Hymenobacter swuensis DY53: one gene and its partner. The protein of the gene in region 1 interacts with the protein of each later gene in a pairwise test. Links are inferred from orthologs where the notes say so. Each region holds a gene or a part of one and is shown in the gene's direction. Other genes may lie near its edges.

The links.
Region 2: the proteins of leuS (region 1) and ligA interact in binary tests that used the Escherichia coli proteins (3 or more experiments, as listed by UniProt). The link is inferred for Hymenobacter swuensis DY53 from one-to-one orthologs.

The regions. Positions count from the first base shown.
Region 1 is NZ_CP007145.1:2,649,042-2,659,125, forward strand. What follows is about bases 4,461-7,790. They hold leuS (leucine--tRNA ligase), read left to right. Parts: upstream 4,461-4,812; coding sequence 4,813-7,590; downstream 7,591-7,790. Other genes in these bases: HSW_RS12775 (hypothetical protein), read left to right, coding at 4,461-4,568. In the rest of the region: HSW_RS12745 (AAA domain-containing protein), read left to right, coding at 1-685; HSW_RS12750 (FKBP-type peptidyl-prolyl cis-trans isomerase), read left to right, coding at 884-1,399; HSW_RS12755 (hypothetical protein), read left to right, coding at 1,536-1,976; HSW_RS12765 (acyl carrier protein phosphodiesterase), read right to left, coding at 2,378-2,980; HSW_RS12770 (pyridoxamine 5'-phosphate oxidase family protein), read left to right, coding at 3,126-3,638; more of HSW_RS12775, read left to right, coding at 3,888-4,460; HSW_RS12785 (NAD(P)-dependent oxidoreductase), read right to left, coding at 7,917-8,567; HSW_RS12790 (Rrf2 family transcriptional regulator), read right to left, coding at 8,638-9,078; HSW_RS12795 (MmcQ/YjbR family DNA-binding protein), read right to left, coding at 9,216-9,575; HSW_RS24560 (DUF6728 family protein), read right to left, coding at 9,681-9,854.
Region 2 is NZ_CP007145.1:2,296,490-2,306,207, reverse strand. What follows is about bases 6,394-9,357. They hold ligA (NAD-dependent DNA ligase LigA), read left to right. Parts: upstream 6,394-6,803; coding sequence 6,804-8,912; downstream 8,913-9,357. Other genes in these bases: HSW_RS22790 (rhodanese-like domain-containing protein), read left to right, coding at 9,105-9,357; HSW_RS11140 (DUF4920 domain-containing protein), read left to right, coding at 6,394-6,624. Outside these bases: HSW_RS11170 (M1 family aminopeptidase), read right to left, coding at 1-1,127; HSW_RS11165 (T9SS type B sorting domain-containing protein), read left to right, coding at 1,265-3,511; HSW_RS11160 (cytochrome c oxidase subunit 3), read right to left, coding at 3,608-4,252; HSW_RS11155 (hypothetical protein), read right to left, coding at 4,458-4,799; HSW_RS11150 (hypothetical protein), read right to left, coding at 4,792-5,025; HSW_RS11145 (TapB family protein), read left to right, coding at 5,267-6,067; more of HSW_RS11140, read left to right, coding at 6,118-6,393; more of HSW_RS22790, read left to right, coding at 9,358-9,560. UniProt on the Escherichia coli protein: DNA ligase that catalyzes the formation of phosphodiester linkages between 5'-phosphoryl and 3'-hydroxyl groups in double-stranded DNA using NAD as a coenzyme and as the energy source for the reaction.

The DNA.
Region 1 (10,084 bases):
CATCCGGCGCCAGCCCGACACGGCCCGCATGCTGCAGGTACAGTACCGCATGCATGAGCAGATCATGGAGTTCAGCTCCCAGCAGTTCTACGATGGCAAGCTGGTGGCCGCCCCCACCGTGGCCCACGCCGATTTGCCCGACTACGACCTGCGCTTCGCCCCCGATATGGCGGTGGAGTTTCTGGATACGGCTGGCTTTGGCTTCCAGGAAATCACCATCGAGGAAAGCCGCTCCACAGCCAACCCCGAGGAAGCCGACCTGCTGCTGAAGCGCCTCGCGCAACTGCTGGAGCCCTATGACCAAGCCGACCACGAAACCGACCTGCTTACCATCGGCGTGATTGCGCCCTACCGCGCCCAGATCAACTACCTCAAGGACGCCATCGAGGAAAACGACGAGCTGGTGGGGCTCATGGAGCACCGCATGCTGAGCGTGGGCACCGTGGACTCATTCCAGGGCCAGGAGCGCGACATCATCGCCATCAGCCTCACCCGCAGCAACCCCCAGGGTGAAATCGGCTTCCTCTCCGACATCCGCCGCATGAACGTGGGCATGACCCGGGCCCGCCGCAAGCTGCTGCTCGTCGGCGACTCCAGCACGCTGGGCGCGCACCCCTTCTATAAGGCGTTTCTGGATTATGTCGAGAGCATCGGGGCCTACCGCACGGCCTGGGAAATGCAGTAGCGTGGTGGCTGCTAGTGACCGTCCTGCTGAGCTTGTCGAAGCAGGACGGTCTAACACAGAATTCCGGTTTCCGCAAACACTATCCCACTCCAAAGAGTATCCTACCCTGGAACCTCTCGAATTACGGGTCATTTCCGTAACTAGCCGTTCCAAACTTATTCCCAACCCATCTCCGGACGCACCCGTCCACCCCGAAGCATGGCTCAAATCAGCGAAAACAAAGTCGTTACCATCACTTACGACCTGAGCGTAACCGACGAAAACCAGGAGAAAGTATTAGTAGAATCGGCGGAGGAAGATGCCCCGATGGTGTTTCTGTTCGGCCAGAGCGGCCTGCCCGAGGAATTCGAGCGTCAGCTCAGCGGCAAGAAGTCCGGCGACTCCTTCGCTTTCTCGCTCACCCCCGAGCAGGCCTATGGAGAGTACGATGCCCAGGCCGTAGTGGAAATACCCAAAAACGTCTTTGAAATTGACGGTCAGATTGACGGCGAGATGCTGCAGGTGGGCAACTTCCTGCCCATGGCCGACAACCAGGGCCACCACATGCAGGGCAAAGTGGTGGAAATTGGCGACTCAGCCGTGAAAATGGACTTCAACCACCCGCTGGCCGGCATGGTCATGCACTTCGACGGCAAAGTTGCCGAGGTGCGCGACGCTACCCGCGAGGAACTCGACCACGGCCATGTGCACGGCGAAGGTGGCCACCACCACTAAGCTGTTCTTGCGAACTGAAGAATCGGGCCGGCTGCATCTGCAGCCGGCCCGATTCTTTTTTAGCCGTCTGCCTGTTGCTCTGGCTTGGATGCCTGCGTACAACCCGGTTTCTTTGATAAAATTCAACCGGCATTCTATGCGTCCCGCTACTTTGTGTTCCCGCCCGGCTGTCTGGGCCGTTCTGTTTTCCCTCACCACGCTCACGGCCTGCGGCTCTAAAGAAGAGGAAGACGAGCCGGCCCCGCTGCCCGGCCGCTGGACGCTGGTCACCCAGCACAGCGTCAATACCGATGCCAGCACGGGCCAGATCATCACCGAGCAGCACCAGCCCGGCACCGCCGGCGACTACCTGGAAGTTTCAACCAGCACCTTCGAGGAGTACCGGGGCAACCAGCTCCATTTCACGGCTCCTTACACGTACAGCCGCCCCACCATCAGCATGCAAGGCACCAACCCGCGCACCGACCTGTCGCGGGAAGTCCGGGAGCTGACCAGCCGCAAACTGGTGCTGTACTACCAGCTTCCGGCTATCGTCATGAACCAAAAGGTCACCATTGAGGCTACGTATTCACGCTAGTTGTTGCACAATTAGCCCTGTAATGTTCCGGTTGACCAGGTGGAAGCATCCTTCGATAAAAGGTTTTGTGAGTTTCTAGAATATCATCTGGGCAACACGTTCGGACATTCTCTTGACCCTCACATCAGAGGGCTTTGGTGTGATGGGGTTTTGCCGCCTGCCCTGGATATTCAGCTCACGAAAAAGCACATTAACGACACCCGGCGCATTATCACCACGGCTTTTATTGGTCACGGTGATACCGATCTATACGATTTGACTATCCTACTAGGCCGGCACTCACTACGCATGTACAGTAAAGGATACGCCTTGCTAGACTGCGTACCCAGCAAAGAATCTTCGGATTGGTAAACTCTTGATTTGGAAAACCGGCGGCTGGAAATACAACTGCTATAAATCCTCTACCACATTCCCTCCACCCCCGCCCGCAATTCCGGCCAGAACTCCGCAAAATCTGCCTCATAGGCCGGTAGCTCCGCCAGAAACGCGGCGGCTCCGGTAGCCAGCACGGCGGCGGCGGGCACGCGGCGGCTCAGCCCCAGTAGGGCGCGGTGCAGGCCCTCGGGGTGGGCATAGCCGGTTAGCCAATCGTGCTGGCGCATGTAGTGCAGCATGTGCTGCAAACGCTCGGGCAGCTCGTGGCGGCGCTGGTGCAGCAGCTGGTACTGGCGCTGCGCAAACTGCGGTAGTGGCTCCGATGGGTGATACTGCGCGAAGTCGCGGGCCAGCAGGTGGTCGAAACCGACGTCGGATACCACGCCGGCCCACTTGCCCAGGCCGGCCGTGCGCAGGCGGGCGGTGGTGCGGCGCACCACGGGGTGGGCATCGGTAAACGAGTCGATGAAACGGTGCAGGCGGATGCCGCGCTGTACGGTGGCGGGATAGGCTTCCAGGGCGGTGCGGCCCCGCACCGCCTCGGCGGCGAAATTGCCGACGACGAGGTCTTCGTAGTCGGGAGTGGCGGCGGGTGAGCCGGAGAGTAGCAGGTGGGCGAGGAAATTCATGCGGTTCGGAAGTACGGCAAAATCCGGGCGCGGGGCTGGCCAAGCTCAACCCGAAACCGCACCCGGCCGTACTAACAAACAGGCCCGACCAGTACTTGGCCGCCTTTTCTTCCGTTTTTATCCTGTTTCCCTACCCTCGTCTCCCATGTCCAACCAACCCAACGTAACCAACGACCTAAGCAAACTGCTCGACAAAATTAAGGATGTGCGTATTGCCATGCTCACCACCCAGGATGAGGACGGCAGCCTGCGCAGCCGCCCCATGTTCACCCAAAAGCCCGACGGCAGCAGTGCCCTGGTGTTCCTGACCGATAAGGATTCGGCCAAAGTGTACGAGGTGAAAAAAGATAGCCACGTCAACCTGAGCTATGGCAAGCCCGAAGACAACGTGTACGTCTCGGTATCGGGCCGCGCCAACGCCTACCGCGACCAGGCCGAAATCGACAAGCTCTGGAGTGAGCCGATGCGCGCCTGGTTCCCCAAAGGCAAGGATGATGAGAGCATCTATATCCTGAAAGTGGAAATCGAGAAAGGCGAGTACTGGGACACCCCCAGCAGCCTGCTCACCCAGGCCGTAGCCTACGTGAAAGCCCTGGCCACCGGTGAGCGGAGCACTTCCGACGACGTAAACGAGCACGCCAAAGTAGAAGTGAAGTAGGCCTCGCCTACCAAATATGCAAAAGGCCCGGAAGCAATTCCGGGCCTTTTTTGTTGTTTTGAGGTCATTGCCATCGTGCTACTGCTACTATTCAGAACGTCATGCTGAGCTTGCCGAAGCATCTCTACCGTTTCATCTGCATAGTATTGCAACGAAGCGGTAGAGATGCTTCGGCAAGCTCAGCATGACGGTTACTTGGGTAGGTTTCATCTTACCAACTTCTACTCTTTCTACCTTTAACCCCGTCACTTGCTCACCACCCTCTCCATCCTCACCCTCCTACCCAACCAGCGGCGCTGGGGCTTCGCGCAGATGGGCACGGCCCAGCGGCCCTTACAACGCGTGCCGGGCCTTCGGTTTCAGAAGCTGCTGGGCAGCGGCGCGGGCGGCTTCGGGGCGCTGCCCAACCTGCTACGTTACGGGTTTATGGCCGTGTGGGAAGATGAGCAGGCGGCTCGCGCGTTCTTCGAGGGGCATCCGCTGTGGCAGCAGTATCGGCAGCGCACCTCGGAAATCTGGACGACGTGGCTGGCCCCCATCAAGTCGCACGGCCTCTGGGATGGGGTGAACCCGTTTGACTACGAAACTGAAAACAGCGCGACGGATGGACCGGTAATGGTACTTACGCGGGCCTCTATCCGGTGGCAGAAAACACCGCGTTTCTGGCGCTATGTGGCTCCCGTGAGTGCCACTATTACCGACGCGCCGGGCGTGCGCGCCGCCATCGGGCTAGGCGAACTGCCGGTGGTGCGCCAAGCTACCGTGAGTGTCTGGGAATCCACCCAGGCCATGCAGGACTACGCCTACCGCAGCCCCAAACACAAGGAAGTTATCCGGCTCACCCGCCAGGAAGACTGGTACGGCGAGGAGATGTTCGCCCGCTTTCGGGTATTGCGCACCGAAGGCACCTGGGACGGCCGGGCACTGTAGCCCCCTAGTGCGCCAGGCAGCACGAAGGACCTTTTACCGTCAGAACAACTCTGCGCCCTCTGCGCCAAACCCTGCGTCTTCTGCGGGCTAAAACCAGTTGCCCGGTACCGCTACACCACGACGTGGCCCTTCAGTTGCTGCCTCAGGATGACGGGCGTTTTGTAGTCGGGCTGGAAAAACTACTGCCTCGCCCCTGTTTTTGCGTAATTTCGCCCGTTCCGATTCATCGAATTACCGACTGCCCATGCCCGGCTACCATCCCCAGGATATTGAGAAAAAGTGGCAAGCCCACTGGAAAGACCAGCAGACCTTCAAGGCCGATAACGCCTCCGACAAGCCCAAATACTACGTGCTCGACATGTTTCCGTACCCCAGCGGGGCGGGGCTGCACGTGGGCCATCCGCTGGGCTACATTGCCTCCGATATCGTGTCGCGCTACAGGCGCCTGCGCGGCTTCAACGTGCTGCATCCTATGGGTTTCGACTCGTTTGGCCTGCCCGCCGAGCAGTACGCCATCCAGACCGGCCAGCACCCTGCTATTACGACGGAGCAGAACATCGATACCTACATCCGGCAGCTCAACTCCCTGGGTTTCAGCTACGACTGGAGCCGCGAGGTACGCACCTCCGACCCGGCCTACTACAAGTGGACGCAGTGGATTTTCCTCAAGCTGTTCAATAGCTGGTACAACCTCGACACCAATAAGGCCGAGCCGCTGAAAACCCTGCTGGAGAAGTTCGAGCAGAACGGCAGCGAAGGTATCCGCGCGGCCGGCGACGACGAGGAGCGCCACAGCTTCACGGCGGGCCAGTGGAAGCTGTTCTCGGAAAAGCAGCGCCTGCAGGCCGTGCACCCCTACCGCCTGGCCTACCAGCAGGACACCTACGTGAACTGGTGCCCCGGCCTGGGCACGGTTTTGTCGAATGACGAGGTAAAAGACGGCCTCTCGGAGCGCGGCGGCTTCCCCGTGGAGCGCCGCCTGATGCCCCAGTGGAACCTGCGCATCACCGCCTACGCCGACCGCCTCCTCCAGGGCCTCGACACCCTCGACTGGCCCGACGCCGTGAAGGAAATGCAGCGCAACTGGATCGGCAAGAGCATCGGCGCCGAGGTCAGCTTTGCGGTGCAGGGCCACGAGCAGGCACAAATCAAGGTCTACACGACGCGGGTTGACACGATTTATGGCGCCACGTTCCTGGTGCTGGCGCCCGAGCATGAGCTGGTAAAGGAGCTGACCACGCCGGAGCAGCAGGCCGAAATCCAGGACTACATCGACGCCACCAAGCGCCGCTCGGAGCGCGACCGGATGGCCGATACCAAGACGGTTTCCGGCGCTTTCACCGGCTCCTACGCCCTCAACCCGTTCAGCAACGAGCCCATCCAGATCTGGATTGCCGATTACGTGCTGGCCGGCTACGGCACCGGCGCGGTAATGGCCGTGCCCTCCGGCGACCAGCGTGACTACGTATTCGCCAAGCACTTCAACTTGCCCATCGTGCAGGTGGTGGATGCCCAGCAGATTGAGGAGCAGGCTGACCCGACCAAGGACGGCCTCTACCTGCACGGCCTCATCAAGGGCCAGAACTACAAGCAGGCTACCCAAACCCTGATTGGGGAGTTGGAGCAGCGCGGCATCGGCAAGGGCAAAACCAACTTCCGCATCCGCGACGCCATCTTCGGCCGCCAGCGCTACTGGGGCGAGCCCATCCCGATTTACTACAAGGAAGGCACTGCCTACGGCGTGGCCGAAGCCGACCTGCCCCTGGTGCTCCCGGAAATCGACGAGTACAAGCCCACCGAAACCGGCGAGCCGCCCCTGGGCCGCGCCAAGGAATGGAAATACAAAGGCCTCTACGAGTATGAGCTGAGCACCATGCCCGGCTGGGCCGGCTCCAGCTGGTACTACCTCCGCTACATGGACCCGCAGAACACCGGTCGTTTTGTGGGCCAGGAAGCCGAACAGTACTGGCAGCAGGTGGATTTATATATGGGTGGCGCAGAGCACGCTACGGGCCACTTGCTCTACTCCCGCTTCTGGCACCTATTCCTGAAAGACCTCGGCGTGGTATCGGCCCCCGAGCCCTTCCAGAAGCTCATCAACCAGGGCATGATTCTGGGCCGCTCGAACTTCGTGTACCGCATCAACGGCACCAATACGTTTGTAACGGCCGGCAAGAAAGACCAGCACGAAACAACCGCTTTGCACGTTGACGTGAACATCGTCAACAATGATGTATTGGATACCGACGCCTTCAAAAAGTGGCGTCCAGACTATACTTCGGCAGACTTCATCCTGGAAGATAATGGCACCTACGTGTGCGGCTGGGAAGTTGAGAAAATGTCGAAAGGCAAGTTCAATGTAGTTAGCCCCGATACGCTGGTAAGTCAGTACGGGGCCGATGCGCTGCGTTTGTACGAGATGTTCCTGGGGCCGCTAGAGCAGTACAAGCCCTGGAATACCAACGGCATGAGCGGCGTGGCGGGCTTCCTCAAGAAGCTCTGGCGCCTCTACCACCCCCAGGACGGCACCTTCGCCGTAACCGATGAGGCCGCAACACCCCAGGAGCTGAAGGCCCTGCACAAGGCCATCCGCAAGGTGGAGGAGGACATCGAGAAATTCTCATTCAACACTACCGTCAGCGCCCTGATGATTACGGTGAACGAGCTGACGGCCCTCGACTGCCACAAGCGCGCCATCCTGGAGCCGCTGGTGCTGCTGCTCTCCCCCTACGCCCCGCACCTCGCCGAGGAGCTGTGGCAGCAGCTCGGCCACCCGGCCGGCAGCATCAGCCACGCCCAGTACCCCGAGTTCCGGGAGGAGTATCTGGTGGAAGACACCGTGAACTACCCCGTGGCCATCAACGGCAAGGTGCGCGAGACGCTGCAGTTCCCCGCCACCGCCACCGCCCAGGACATCGAAGCCGCCGTGCGCGCCTCCGACTTCCTGTCCCGCTTCGCCGAAGGCAAGGAGCCCAAGAAGTTCATCGTGGTGCCCGGCCGCATGGTGAACGTGGTGGTGTAGTTTTAGCTGTTAGCCAGTAACAAAAAGGCCCGCCGGATTCATCCGGCGGGCCTTTTTGATTTTAAAAGAACGTCATGCTGAGCGAAGGCGCAGCCGCAGTCGAAGCATCTCTACCGCTGGCTAATCGACCTGATTACACCGATTACCGCTCCATAGCCCAGGGTTTAAACCCTGGGCTACTGAACCGCCCAAACGAAGCAGTAGAGATGCTTCGACTTCGCCTCCGGCTTCGCTCAGCATGACAGTTACTCTAGTAACGTCAGCACGCGAGATTCCTCACTGCACTCGGAATGACGTGCTGGTGGTGCCGTGCTGGCAGCAACGCTCTAATACGCTGCTGTGAACCGCTGGCGGCTGTGTTTGGGCTGCTCTACTTCGTCGAGAATTACCACGGCCAGGTCTTCGCCCGACATAATGCTGCGGCCTTCCTCGTTGAACACCGGGCTTTCGGTGCCGAGGCGGTAGTGGCCAGTGCGGCCGGTGTCGATGCCGGGGTGCATTTCGATGGCGGGGCTGAGGAACGTCCAGTCGAGGGTATCGTTGGTTTTCAGCTCGTTGTGGTAGTCGCGGGCGGCCTGGGCGCCGGGCTTGATGTCGGCGGGGAAGTCCGGGCCGTCGACCAGCTGCTGGCCGTTGATGTAGAGGCTGCCGGCCCCGCCGATGGCCACCAGCCGTGCTACGCCCGATTTTTCGGTGGCGGCTTCGATGGCGCGGGCGCCTTCCAGGAAATCATTGTACAGGTTGGGGTTGGTCCAGCCCGCGCTGAAGGCGTTGATGACCACGTCGTGGCCGGCCAGCTGGCGGGCGGTTTCATCGACATGGGTTACGTCGCCAGTTACCACGGTCAGATGGTCGGAGGTCTGGGCGAGTTTGGCGGGGTCGCGCACGAGGGCCGTTACGTGGTGGCCGCGTTGCAAAGCTTCGGCCAGGATGCGGGAGCCAACAAAACCAGTGGCACCGATGAGGGCAATTTTCATGGAAGTAAAGGGTAAAGAGAAAAAGAAACACGTTGTAACCAATACGGTTACAATCAGGCGCAAAAAAAAGTCAGGAAATAAGAGCTTTGGCCGCAATGTCGGTGGTGACCTGCTGCAGGGTGGTGTGGGCCAGCACCTGCTCCAGGGCCGTCTGGGCGCGCTGCAGCGTGTCATCCAGCGCCGACTGAATATGGCGGCCCACCAAGCAGGCCGGGTTGGGCTTGTCGTGGACGCTGAACAGCTGGCCTGCCTCCACCACTTCCACGGCCCGGTATACCTCCAGCAGCGTGATGGTGGCCGGCTGGCGCGTGAGGAACGTACCGCCCGAAGCCGGCCGCACTTCCACCAGACCGGCCTTCTTGAGCTGCCCCAGAATCCGCCGAATCACTACCGGATTGGTGTTCACGCTGCCCGCCATGCGCTCCGAGGTCAGCGGCACGCCATCCTGCTCCGGCAAAGCCAGCAGGGAAAGCACATGGACGGCGACGGAAAAACGGCTGCTGATCTGCATAATCTGAAAGAGGAAACCCCGGCGAGACGGTCGTGGCTTCCGGGACTTGGTGCGACAAAGGTAGCATTGTAACCACTGAAGTTACAACCAGGTTCAAAAAAAAGCGGCCGAAGCCGCTTTTGCGTCTGAGTGGCGCGTTATTGCTCGGTAGCGGCCAATTCGTCGCGCTGCTTTTTGGGCAGGGATGCGCGCACCAGGTCGTATGAATGGTCGATCAGCTCGCGCAGTTGCCGCTCCGGCGCGCCCGTCCCGATGAGCACCGTGTTCCAGTGCTTCTTGTTCATGTGGTAGCCGGGCAGCACGTACTCGTGCTGCTCGCGCAGCTCCTGGGCGCGCTCCGGGTCACACTTGAGGTTGATGCTGCCGAAGGTTTCGATGTCGGTGAGGGCAAACACTTTGCCGCCGACTTTGAACACCAGCGTTTCGGGGCCGAAAGGCGTTTCTTCGGTCACGCCGGCTTTGAGCAGGCAATAGTCGCGGAAGTCTTCGATGTTCACTCGGAGAGTTGTCAGGTGGTGGGTGTCAGTTGTTAGGTGTCAGTTGCCAGTCAGGATACCTTACAGCAACCCCTGACAACTGGCAACCATCACCTGACAACTAAATTACCGGATAAACCAGCGGTAAATCAACACGATGAGGCCCACCAGAAACATGGCCATGCTCAGCTTATTGATGAAGTGCATGGTGCGCAGGTTGAAATTGGTGTGGCGCGTGGGGTCGTTTTTGCGGAAAAAGTACCCGAGCATCGGGCCGAAATTAAACAGGTCTTTACGCATGAGGCAGTTGGATTCGGGTTCGGAAAGATAACACCCGGGCCCCGGAAAAGATTTGCCCGCGGGCTGTAAACTGGCAGCGTGTGGCGTAGAGACGCAATAGCTGGAGTCTCGTCGTTGAACGGCCGGCACCTTGATGTTTTGACCACTAGACCGTCATGCGCAAGGCCGTCATACTGAGCCTGTCGGAGCATCTCTACCGCTTCGTTGAATCGGTGCAGGCGAAGCGGTAG
Region 2 (9,718 bases), 360 kb from region 1 along the record:
TCGCCATAGGAAGCGAAACTCTCGTTCAGCCAGATATCCTCCCAAGCTCCGCAGGTTACATTGTCGCCGAACCACTGGTGAAACAGCTCGTGGGCCGTGAGGGTAAAGCTGAAGCCATCCTGAGTAGTCATGGTCTGGTGCTCCATGCCCCCCCCGATGGGGGCCATGCTGTGGCCGTACTTTTCGGCGGCAAACGGATACAGCCCTACCAGCTCGGAGTAGTTTTCGAGGAAGCCCGGGGTACGGTCTATTTCAGTGCGGTACGTGTTCAGCGCGGTCTGATTGTAGAGGTAATTGACAATCGGAACCCGGGGGCCACCGGCCGGGTTGGCGTAGTTCACGTACTCAACGTAGGGCCCTACGGCCACGGAAATCAGGTAGTAATCAATGGCGTAGCGCGACTTCCACTGATAGCGCACCTGGTTGCCTGGCAAGGTGGTAGTCGACTGCAACACCCCGTTGGAGCCCACTTTGTTGGTGGCACTGGTCGTCACCCACACGTCGGTAGAGTCGGCCTTATCCGTCAGCACCTGCTTACAGGGCCACCACTCATACGCGTTGTAGGGCTCCGACAGGCTCCAAGTGGTGCTCACGCCGTAGGTAGGGGCCACGCGGGTGTTGAGTGCGTTGCCAATAGCCGCCGCGTTGCTGTTGGGCGCGGTGCCCCGGTAGTAAATGAGGGCATTGAATAGGGCATTGGGCACCACCGCCTGGTTTAGGCCCACCGTCACATCCCCCATGCCTACCCGGCGCAGGCCGGCACTCCGGCGGCCATTTACCACCACGGAGTCAATGATGAAAGTGGAATACAGCTCAAACGCCAGCGAGTCGAGGCCCTGAACCCCGGCCAGAGCTTTGATGGTAACCACCCCGCTCACGTCACGGGTTGTATTGGTCAGGCTGAGGTCCAGTTTGTAGTATTTGACATCGTAGCGGGCCATTTTCTGGCGGTGGCTGAGGCTGGCGTAGGCCGGACGGGCGGCGGTACCGGCGTGGGTGCGGGCACAGGCCTCGGCGGCCGAGCCATCCAGATCGGCCGCAACCGGGCGGTACGCCGGAATCTGGGCCAGTCCCGATAGGCTGCACAGCAGACCGCCGAGTAGTAGCGGGTAAACAGTAAGACGCATAGGTAAGCGGGCAACAGGGTGGAAATAAAGTAGCGTAAGGTACGCCACACACCGCAGAAAGTGTCCTTTCCCGGCTGTTGGCAGTCAGCTGCTTTGTATCTTACCCTATTGAAATTTTTCACTGTGTTTTTCGCCGGATGCTGACTTCTACTCTTGCCTGTTTGTTCCGGCGCGGCCTGCTGCCCCTGCTCCTGTGCCTGCTGCTGGCCCCGGCGGCCCGGGCCACGCATATTGTGGGGGGCGAAATGGATTTGCAGTACCTCAACGGCAATAGCTACGTGCTCACACTGAACCTGTATTTCGATGCCGTCAATGGTCAGCCTGGGGCCCTCGACGCTGAGCTGACGGCCGGCATCTTTGAGAAGGGCAGTAACCGCCGGATGATGAACGTGACCCTGCCGCTTGGCAACAACACGCTCGTCAGCTACACCAACCCGGCCTGCTTCACCCCCGACCTGGTCACGCGCAGGCTGGTTTACACGCAACGGCTAACGCTACTGCCGCAGGAGTATGCCAACGCGGCGGGGTACTACGTAGCCGTGGAGCGGTGTTGCCGCAACAACGGCATCAGCAACATTGTGAACCCCAGCGGTGCGGCCCAGACGTTCTATCTGGAGTTTCCACCCGTCACGCGCAACGGGCAGGCGCTGCGCAACTCCACGCCCCGCATTTTCCCGCCCCTGAGCGACTATGCCTGCCTGGGTGAGCTGTTTTACTACAACTTTGGCGGGCAGGATATCGACAACGACTCCCTGGTGTATGATCTTATCACGCCGCTGAACGGGTATTCTAGCTCCGGCAACCCAAAGCCGCCTACTGCCACCCCGGCTCCCTACCCTCCTATTACCTGGCTGCCGGGTCTGAGCACCACCAACCAGATTCCGGGAGCGCCCACGCTCACCATCGGGCGGCTCACGGGCCGGCTGGAGGTGCGCCCCACGCAGCAGGGCCTATTCGTGTTCGGGATTCGCTGCACCGAGTACCGCAAGGGTGTACGGCTGGGCGAAACCCGGCGTGACTTTCAGCTCAAGGTTATTCCCTGCTCCACCAACGCCCGTCCGAAGGTGCTGTTGCAACTGCCGGGCACAACCCGCGCCTACCGGCCCGGCCGCGACACGCTGCGCCTCACGCCCGGCAACAACCGGTGCGTTACCCTGCGCTTCACCGACACCGACCCGACGTCGGCCCTGACGTTATCCTTGAGTCCGGTAAATTTCACGGCTCCGCTGCCTACCCTGAACGTGTTGCAGGGCACCGTGCACGCCCCCGGCCTGCCCGATACCATTACCTCGCGCCTGTGCTTTCCGGAATGCTTCAACACCCGGGGCAAGGTGTATTTGCTGGATGTGATTGTGGCCGATAACGGCTGCAGCCTGCCCAAGCGCGACACTGTGCGGGTAGCCTTTACCTCCGTGCCCGACCCCAACGCCCCACCCCTGCTGCGCACCACCGCCGCGCTGCCCATCCGGGCCAAAGTCGGCGACCTTATCACCTTCGACCTAACCGCCACCGACCCCGATAACGACCCATTGACCCTGGAAATGACAGGCCGGGGCTTCACTCCGGCGGCGTTGGGGGCTACGCTTACGCAGGGGGCCGCCAGCAACCAGCTCAATGGCCGCTTCTCGTGGCGGGTTGATTGCCGGGCCGTAGATAAGCCGCTGTACGAGTTTGAGTTTATCGCCGCCGCCGCGCCCTGCCTCGACCGGCAGGCCACCACCGTGGTCATTCCCATTCAGATAGACTACCAGAATACCCCGCCTGCCCTTACCACGTCCTTTCTCGCTCCATCTGCCGCCGATTCCATTACAGTAGTGCGGCGACCCATCGGGGGCGTGTTTGAGGCCACGCTGGCCGGGCTCGACGCCGATAATGATGCGCTGGTGATGACAGCCGCCGGCAGGAATTTTGAGCTGGGGGCAGCGGGCATGACGTTCAGTCCCCGCAATGGTACCGGTGCGGCCAGCGGCACGTTCCGCTGGGTAGCCGACTGTGAAGCCGTGCGCCGCAACGGGCTGGAAGTCACGTTTGCCCTTCAGGAAAGCACCTGCCGGCCACAGCCGCGCACTCGCACCGTACGCTTCGAGGTAGAAGCCCCCGAAACGCCGGCCTTTCTGCCGCCCAATATCATCACACCCTACCTAGTGGATGGCAAAAATGACTTCTTCACCCTCGATAACGCCCAAGCCAACCTGCCGCCCGATTTCTGTGACTCCCGCTTTGCCGATATCCTGATTTTTTCGCGCTGGGGCAACCAGGTGTACCGCACCACCAACCGCAGCTTCCAATGGAACGGCGGCAACCTGCCCGCTGGCGCGTATTTCTACCTGATTGAATTCACGGATGGCAAGAAGTACAAAGGTACCGTCACCATTGCCAACTAAGTAGCTGGAGCAAAAAGCCGCCGCCCCTGCCGTCAGATACCTGATAAGTGGTCTGACAGTAAGGGCGGCGGCTTTTTGCTCTAGGTTTTACTTTCTCTAATACAAGAACAGGAAGGCCGCAAACAGGGCTACCCACAGGCCGTCGATGAAGTGCCAGTAGATAGTTACCATACGAAGCTGGAGCCGGCGGTAGGGGTTGCGGATGAATACGAGGTTGCGCACGGCGTCGCGCGAGGCATGGTGGGTGCGCACCAGCAGCACCAGCAGAAACAGCATGCCGCCCAGCAGGTGCGCTACGTGCAGCGCCGAAATCAGGTAGACGAACGTACCGCTGGCTTCCTCAGTGAAGAATAGCTGATTTGCGTGCAGTTCCTGCCACCCTAGAATCTGCAGGCCGGCAAAAACGCTGCTGAGCAGAAACGTCGCCCCCAGACAGCGGGCCAGACCCGACAGATCGTCCTGGGCGTACAGGCGCTGTCCCTGGGCAATAACGTAGCTACTGATCAGCAGCACAATGGTGCTAAGCGAGAAAAAGCGCGGCAATGGATACGTACTCGTCGGCAATCCGCTCCGGAGCCGGGTGTAGGTGTACGCCGCCACCAGTACCACAAACAGCGCGGCCACGGCTGCTAGCCCTATGTACAGCATCATCAGGAGCAGGGGGACGCGCTCCATGCGCTGAAAAGAGGAAGCCGGGCGGTTTGCTCCTACTTTGTTGGTACGTTCAGAATCGGAGTTCATGGGCGGGATACGGAGTTGCGTGCTAGTAGCAAACCAATGGCAAGCCCTTTAGTTCCGGCTCGATAAGGCTACCCGGCACCAAAGGCGTTTGAGCAAGATACGCAAAAGCACCTGTGTCCGGCGTACGTATTTCCGGCGAAATAACACCCGGACACAGGCTGCTTATCTAACTGAGCAAAAGCCGCTAATTCACCGTGCCTCCGGTTTATTCCTTCCGGAAAAAGGAGCCTATTTTACCCAGCACCGCGTTCAGAGTAATCTTGGCGGAGCGGCCTACGCCGAACGTGACGTGGGTTTTGCCCGCCACCCGCAAATCGAGCACCAACCCCAGCCGATGGGCCAGATCGTTGAGTTGCTGCAACGGGTCGAGGTCGGATTTGGGTTTCAGAGGGGCGTTGGGGTCTTTGGGCGGGCCGCTGGTGAGCTTATCGAGCACCCGCTGACTGGGAAAGTTCACGATGAGGTAGCCCCCCGAGCCCGCCAGCTGAATATCGTCGCCGTCGAAGCTGATGACCAGCCGCGCCTCAATATCCAGGCCGCTAGCCAAGGGGCGTAGGCGTTACCGGCGGCAAAGCGTTGCTGGGCGGGTTTTCGCCCCGGGTACGGATGCGCAACGAGCCGTTGAGCCGCCAAGTGGTGGGCGTGGCCGGGTTCTGCGGGTTGGGCACCTGGAGCTCCATCTGCTCGAAGTTGAGTGCTAGCTCTACGCCGCCGGAAAGTTTGGAAAGCAGGGAAGCGGCCGTATCGGCCCAGGAAGTTGGTTGGTCAGGCATGAGAAGGGAATGTGGGAGAATGTGCGAAATAAGGAGGAATGTGGACAACAAGCGACGGCTGGTAAGCAACTGCGGCCGATTACTGCTTAGCAAACGCCCCGCGCTGGGGCAAGTTACACGACGAGGCTGGCAAGACCTTTGCCTGACCACCCCGGGCCGGTTCAGCTTGTCCGGCAAAATCCAAATAGCGTGGCTTGCGTATGCAGCCCCAAGGCTGGTTTTCCACCCATTTTTCCGTTTTATGTCCCGTTTCATTTTTCCGGTAGCCGCTCTTTTTTCGCTGGGCGCTACTGCCGCCCTGGCCCAGACTGCTCCCGCCGTTGACTGCGCCCACCCGTTTGGCCTCTCCGATAACATGGAGGTGGTGTACCAGCTGCAGGATGCCGAGGGCAAAGCAACCGGTACCACGCGCAACCGCGTGGTAAGCCTGGGCTCGGAGCAGAACAAGAAAAAGACGCTCACTACCAACACCGTGCTGGTAAAAAGCGGCACCTACGACCTCAAAAACAAGCTCTTGCGGCTGCAGGACTTCACGTTCCGCTGCCGGCAGGATACCAGCTTTACCGACGGTGCGGCCGAGCTAAGTCCCGAGAGCCTCCGCTCCTTCCGCGACCGGCGCTTTGCCTACGCGCCCGTGCCGCTGGCCTGGCCCAACCAGCCCACCGTGGGCTCGGAGCTGCCCGGTGGCGGCATCACGGTACAGGTCAGCAGTACGGCCGTGGATATTGCCAAAGTGTACACCACCGTGCAGAAACGCCGCATCACCGGCACCGAATCGGTGACCACGCCGGCAGGCACGTTTCAGTGCTACAAAGTGGAAGCCGAGCGGGAAAGCGCCACCGTGGCCCGCGCCGATATGGTGATGCGCACCACCCTGAAAGTGGTGGATTATTACTCGCCGGCCGTGGGCATCGTGAAAACTGAGGTGTACGACAAGAAGGGCAAGCTAGAACAGGTGCGCCTACTGACGGCCATCAACCAAAGCTCCCAATCGGCTAGCCAGCCCAAGGTAAAGGAGAAATACAAGGTCAAAAAATCGTAAGTTCAGGGCCGTAAACCCTTCGTTCCTCCGCTTTCTTTTTTCCTTTTGCTATGCGTACCCTGTCCGTTTTGCCGGCCGCTTTGCTCCTGTTGGCCGCCTGCCAGCAGCAACCCAAAACCGAAACCGCCGCCACAACGGCACCTACGGTCAAAACAACGGCTGTAACCGGCAAAACCTACGGCACGGCCATTACCGCCGAGGACGCGCAGCCCCTTTCGGCCCTGGATGCGGTTCTGGGCACCCAGGATTCGGCGCAGGTGAAGCTGGTGGGCAAAGCCGAGGCCGTGTGCCAGGCCAAGGGCTGCTGGCTAACGATGAAAACGCCGGAAGGCCAGGAAATGCGGGTGCGGTTCAAGGACTATGCCTTCTTCGTGCCCAAGGACATCAGCGGAAAAACCGTGGTCATCAACGGCTGGGCCCACCGCGAGACGGTACCGGTTTCCGATTTGCAGCACTACGCCCAGGACGCCGGCAAGTCCGACAAGGAGGTGGCTGCCATTACCCAGCCCCAGCAGCAGCTCAACTTTGAGGCCGATGGGGTGCTGGTAGCCGACTAGCTTTTCCCGTTTCTGCAGAGCCCTGCCCCTCCCCGGCCGGGGCTTTCTTTTTTTCGCGCAGTGGTTCACGGTGGCCGTTTACTGCGAACCACTGCGCCTTCCACCGCGAACCACTGCGCGAAACCGCCCCCGAAAACCCACTACTTTGTAGCTTGCAGCCCTAATCCGCCCCGCGCATCATGACCGATATTCAGCTACAGATAACCGCCCTTACCGAGCGCCTCCACCACCTCAACTACCAATATTACCAGCGCGACATCAGCGAAATACCGGACCAGGAGTTTGACGAGCTGCTGGCCGAGCTGGCTCGCCTGGAGCAGCAGTACCCGGACCTGGCCCACCCCAACTCCCCCACCCAGCGCGTGGGCGGCACCATCACCAAGCAGTTTCCCACCGCTGAGCACCGCTACCCCATGCTCAGCCTGGGCAACACCTACTCCGAGGCCGATCTGCGCGAGTTTGACGAACGGGTGCGCAAGGGCCTGGAAGGAGCCGACGTGGCCTACGTGTGCGAGCTGAAGTTCGACGGTGTGGCCATGAGCCTGACCTACCAACAGAGCCAGCTCACGCAGGGCGTCACGCGCGGCGACAGTACCCGCGGCGACGTGGTGACCAGCAACGTGCGCACCATCCGCAACCTGCCGCTGCACCTGCGCCCTGAGGGCGCGCCTCAGCCTCCGGAGTTTGAGGTGCGCGGCGAGATTTTTATGCCCCTGCCCGTGTTTGCGGAACTGAACCAGGAGCGCGAAGCCAACGGCGAGGCCCTGCTGGCTAACCCGCGCAACGCCGCCTCGGGCGCGCTCAAGCTCCAGGACTCGACCCAAGTAGCGGCCCGCAAGCTGCGCTTCTACGCCTACTCCTTCCTGATGCCCGGCCGCAACCAGTTTCCCACCCACAGCGCCTCGCTGGAAGCCCTGCGCGCCTGGGGCCTGCCGGTGTCGGATACCTGGCGGCGGTGCGGCACCATCGAGGAAGTGCTGGATTTCGTGCACCAGTGGGACAAAAAGCGGTTTGAACTGCCCGTTGCCACCGACGGTATCGTGATTAAGGTGGACGACTTCCGCCAGCAGGAGCTGCTGGGCTTCACCTCTAAAAGTCCCCGCTGGGCCATTGCCTACAAGTACCCGGCCGAGGCCGGCCGCACCCGTTTGCAGGCCATTCAGTACCAGGTGGGGCGCACCGGGGCCGTGACGCCGGTGGCCCTGCTCGACCCGGTACCGCTGGCCGGCACTGTGGTGAAGCGCGCCTCGGTGCACAACGCCAACCAGATTGCCGCCCTCGATTTGCGCCTCGGCGACATGGTATTCGTGGAGAAGGGCGGCGAGATTATCCCCAAGATTACGGGCGTGGACGTGGCCGCCCGCCCCGCCGACAGCCAGCCCATTGTATACCCCACCGAGTGCCCGGCCTGCGGCACCCCGCTGATCCGGCCCGAGGGCGAGGCCCACTTCCGCTGCCCCAACGACCGGGGCTGCCCGCCCCAGCGTAAAGCCAAGCTGGAGCACTTCGTGTCGCGCAAGGCCCTGAACATCGACGGACTGGGAGCCGAAACCGTGGGCCGCTTCTTCGACCTGGGCCTGGTAACGGACGCGGCCTCGCTCTACGACCTGCCCGCCAAAGCTGCCGAGCTGGCTCAATTAGACCGGATGGGCGAGAAATCTGTGCAGCGGCTCATGGCCGGGCTCGAAGCCAGCACGCAGGTGCCCTTTGACCGGGTGCTGTTCGGGCTGGGCATCCGGTACGTGGGCGAAACTGTGGCCGAAAAGCTGGTGAACCACTACCGCACCGTGGAGGCCCTGGCCGCCGCCACGGCCACCGACCTGGCCGCCGTACCCGAAGTAGGCGGCGTCATTGCCGAGTCGGCGGCAGCATGGTTTCAGGAGCCCGAGAACCAGCAGTTGATAGAACGCCTGCGGGCAGCCGGGTTGCAGCTGGCCCTTACCGGCGAAGCTCCCCAGCCCCAGAGCGACCGGCTGGCGGGCCTGACGTTTGTGCTGTCGGGGGTGTTTGAGCAGCATAGCCGCGAGGAGCTGCAGCACCTGATTGAGCAGCACGGCGGCAAAATCACGGGCAGCATCAGCAAGAAGCTCAGCTACCTGGTGGCTGGCGACAAAATGGGCCCTGCCAAGCGCGAGAAAGCCACCTCGCTCAACGTACCCATCATCGGTGAAACCGACCTATTGGCCATGCTCCCCACCGCCACCGACGCGCCCGAAACGCCGGAGGAGAAACATGAAGCTGCCGCTCCAGCCCCACCAAGTGCCGGCCAGCAAGGCTCCTTGTTTTAAGCACAGTATAGAGACGCGACACTTCGCGTCTCGTCGTTGCTGATGTTGACTCACCAGAATCTGGTGCGGTTCCAACCGTTCAACGACGAGACGTAAAATATTGCGTCTCTACATCGTCCCGGTGGATGTTGCAACTTATCCGGCCGGCAACGTGTCCGTTTAGTGTCTTCTCACTACATTCCGCCTACCACTATGATACGTTTCCTGCTTGCCGGCGCTTTTCTATTGACCGCCGAGGCTGCTTCAGCCCAGGCCACCAACGTGGTTCGGGAAGTAAAGGCGGATCTACCGGCCAAGAACACCGCCCTTTTCACCAATACCGGCGCCATTACTCCACCAGCCGTACCCGTAGCTCCCGTGGCGGAGGTGAAGAAAACCCTGGCTCAGCCCAACACCGTGCTGCTCGACGTACGCACGCCCGAGGAATACGCCGCCGGCCACCTACCCGGAGCCCAGAACCTTAACTTCCGCGCCTCCGACGTAGCCCAGCAACTCCAGCGCCTCGACCCGAAACAAACCTACGTGGTATACTGTGCCAGCGGCAACCGCAGCAGTAAAACCGCCGTGCTGATGCAGGAAAAAGGGTTTCAGCAGGTAGTCAATGCTGGCGCGTACGAGGACTTGAAAAAGCAGGACGTCAAGAAGTAGAGCCGCCTATTAGTGCGAGGAAGAGCCGAAGCAATCCGTCCTTCTCGGGGTTAGAGGCTTCCGAATTCGCCAAGCCTCTGACGCCAGCCCGATTGTAAAGCCGCGACACTTCGCGTCTTCCAATAGAACAGCTTGCGTTCAAACGACATCGTTCGACG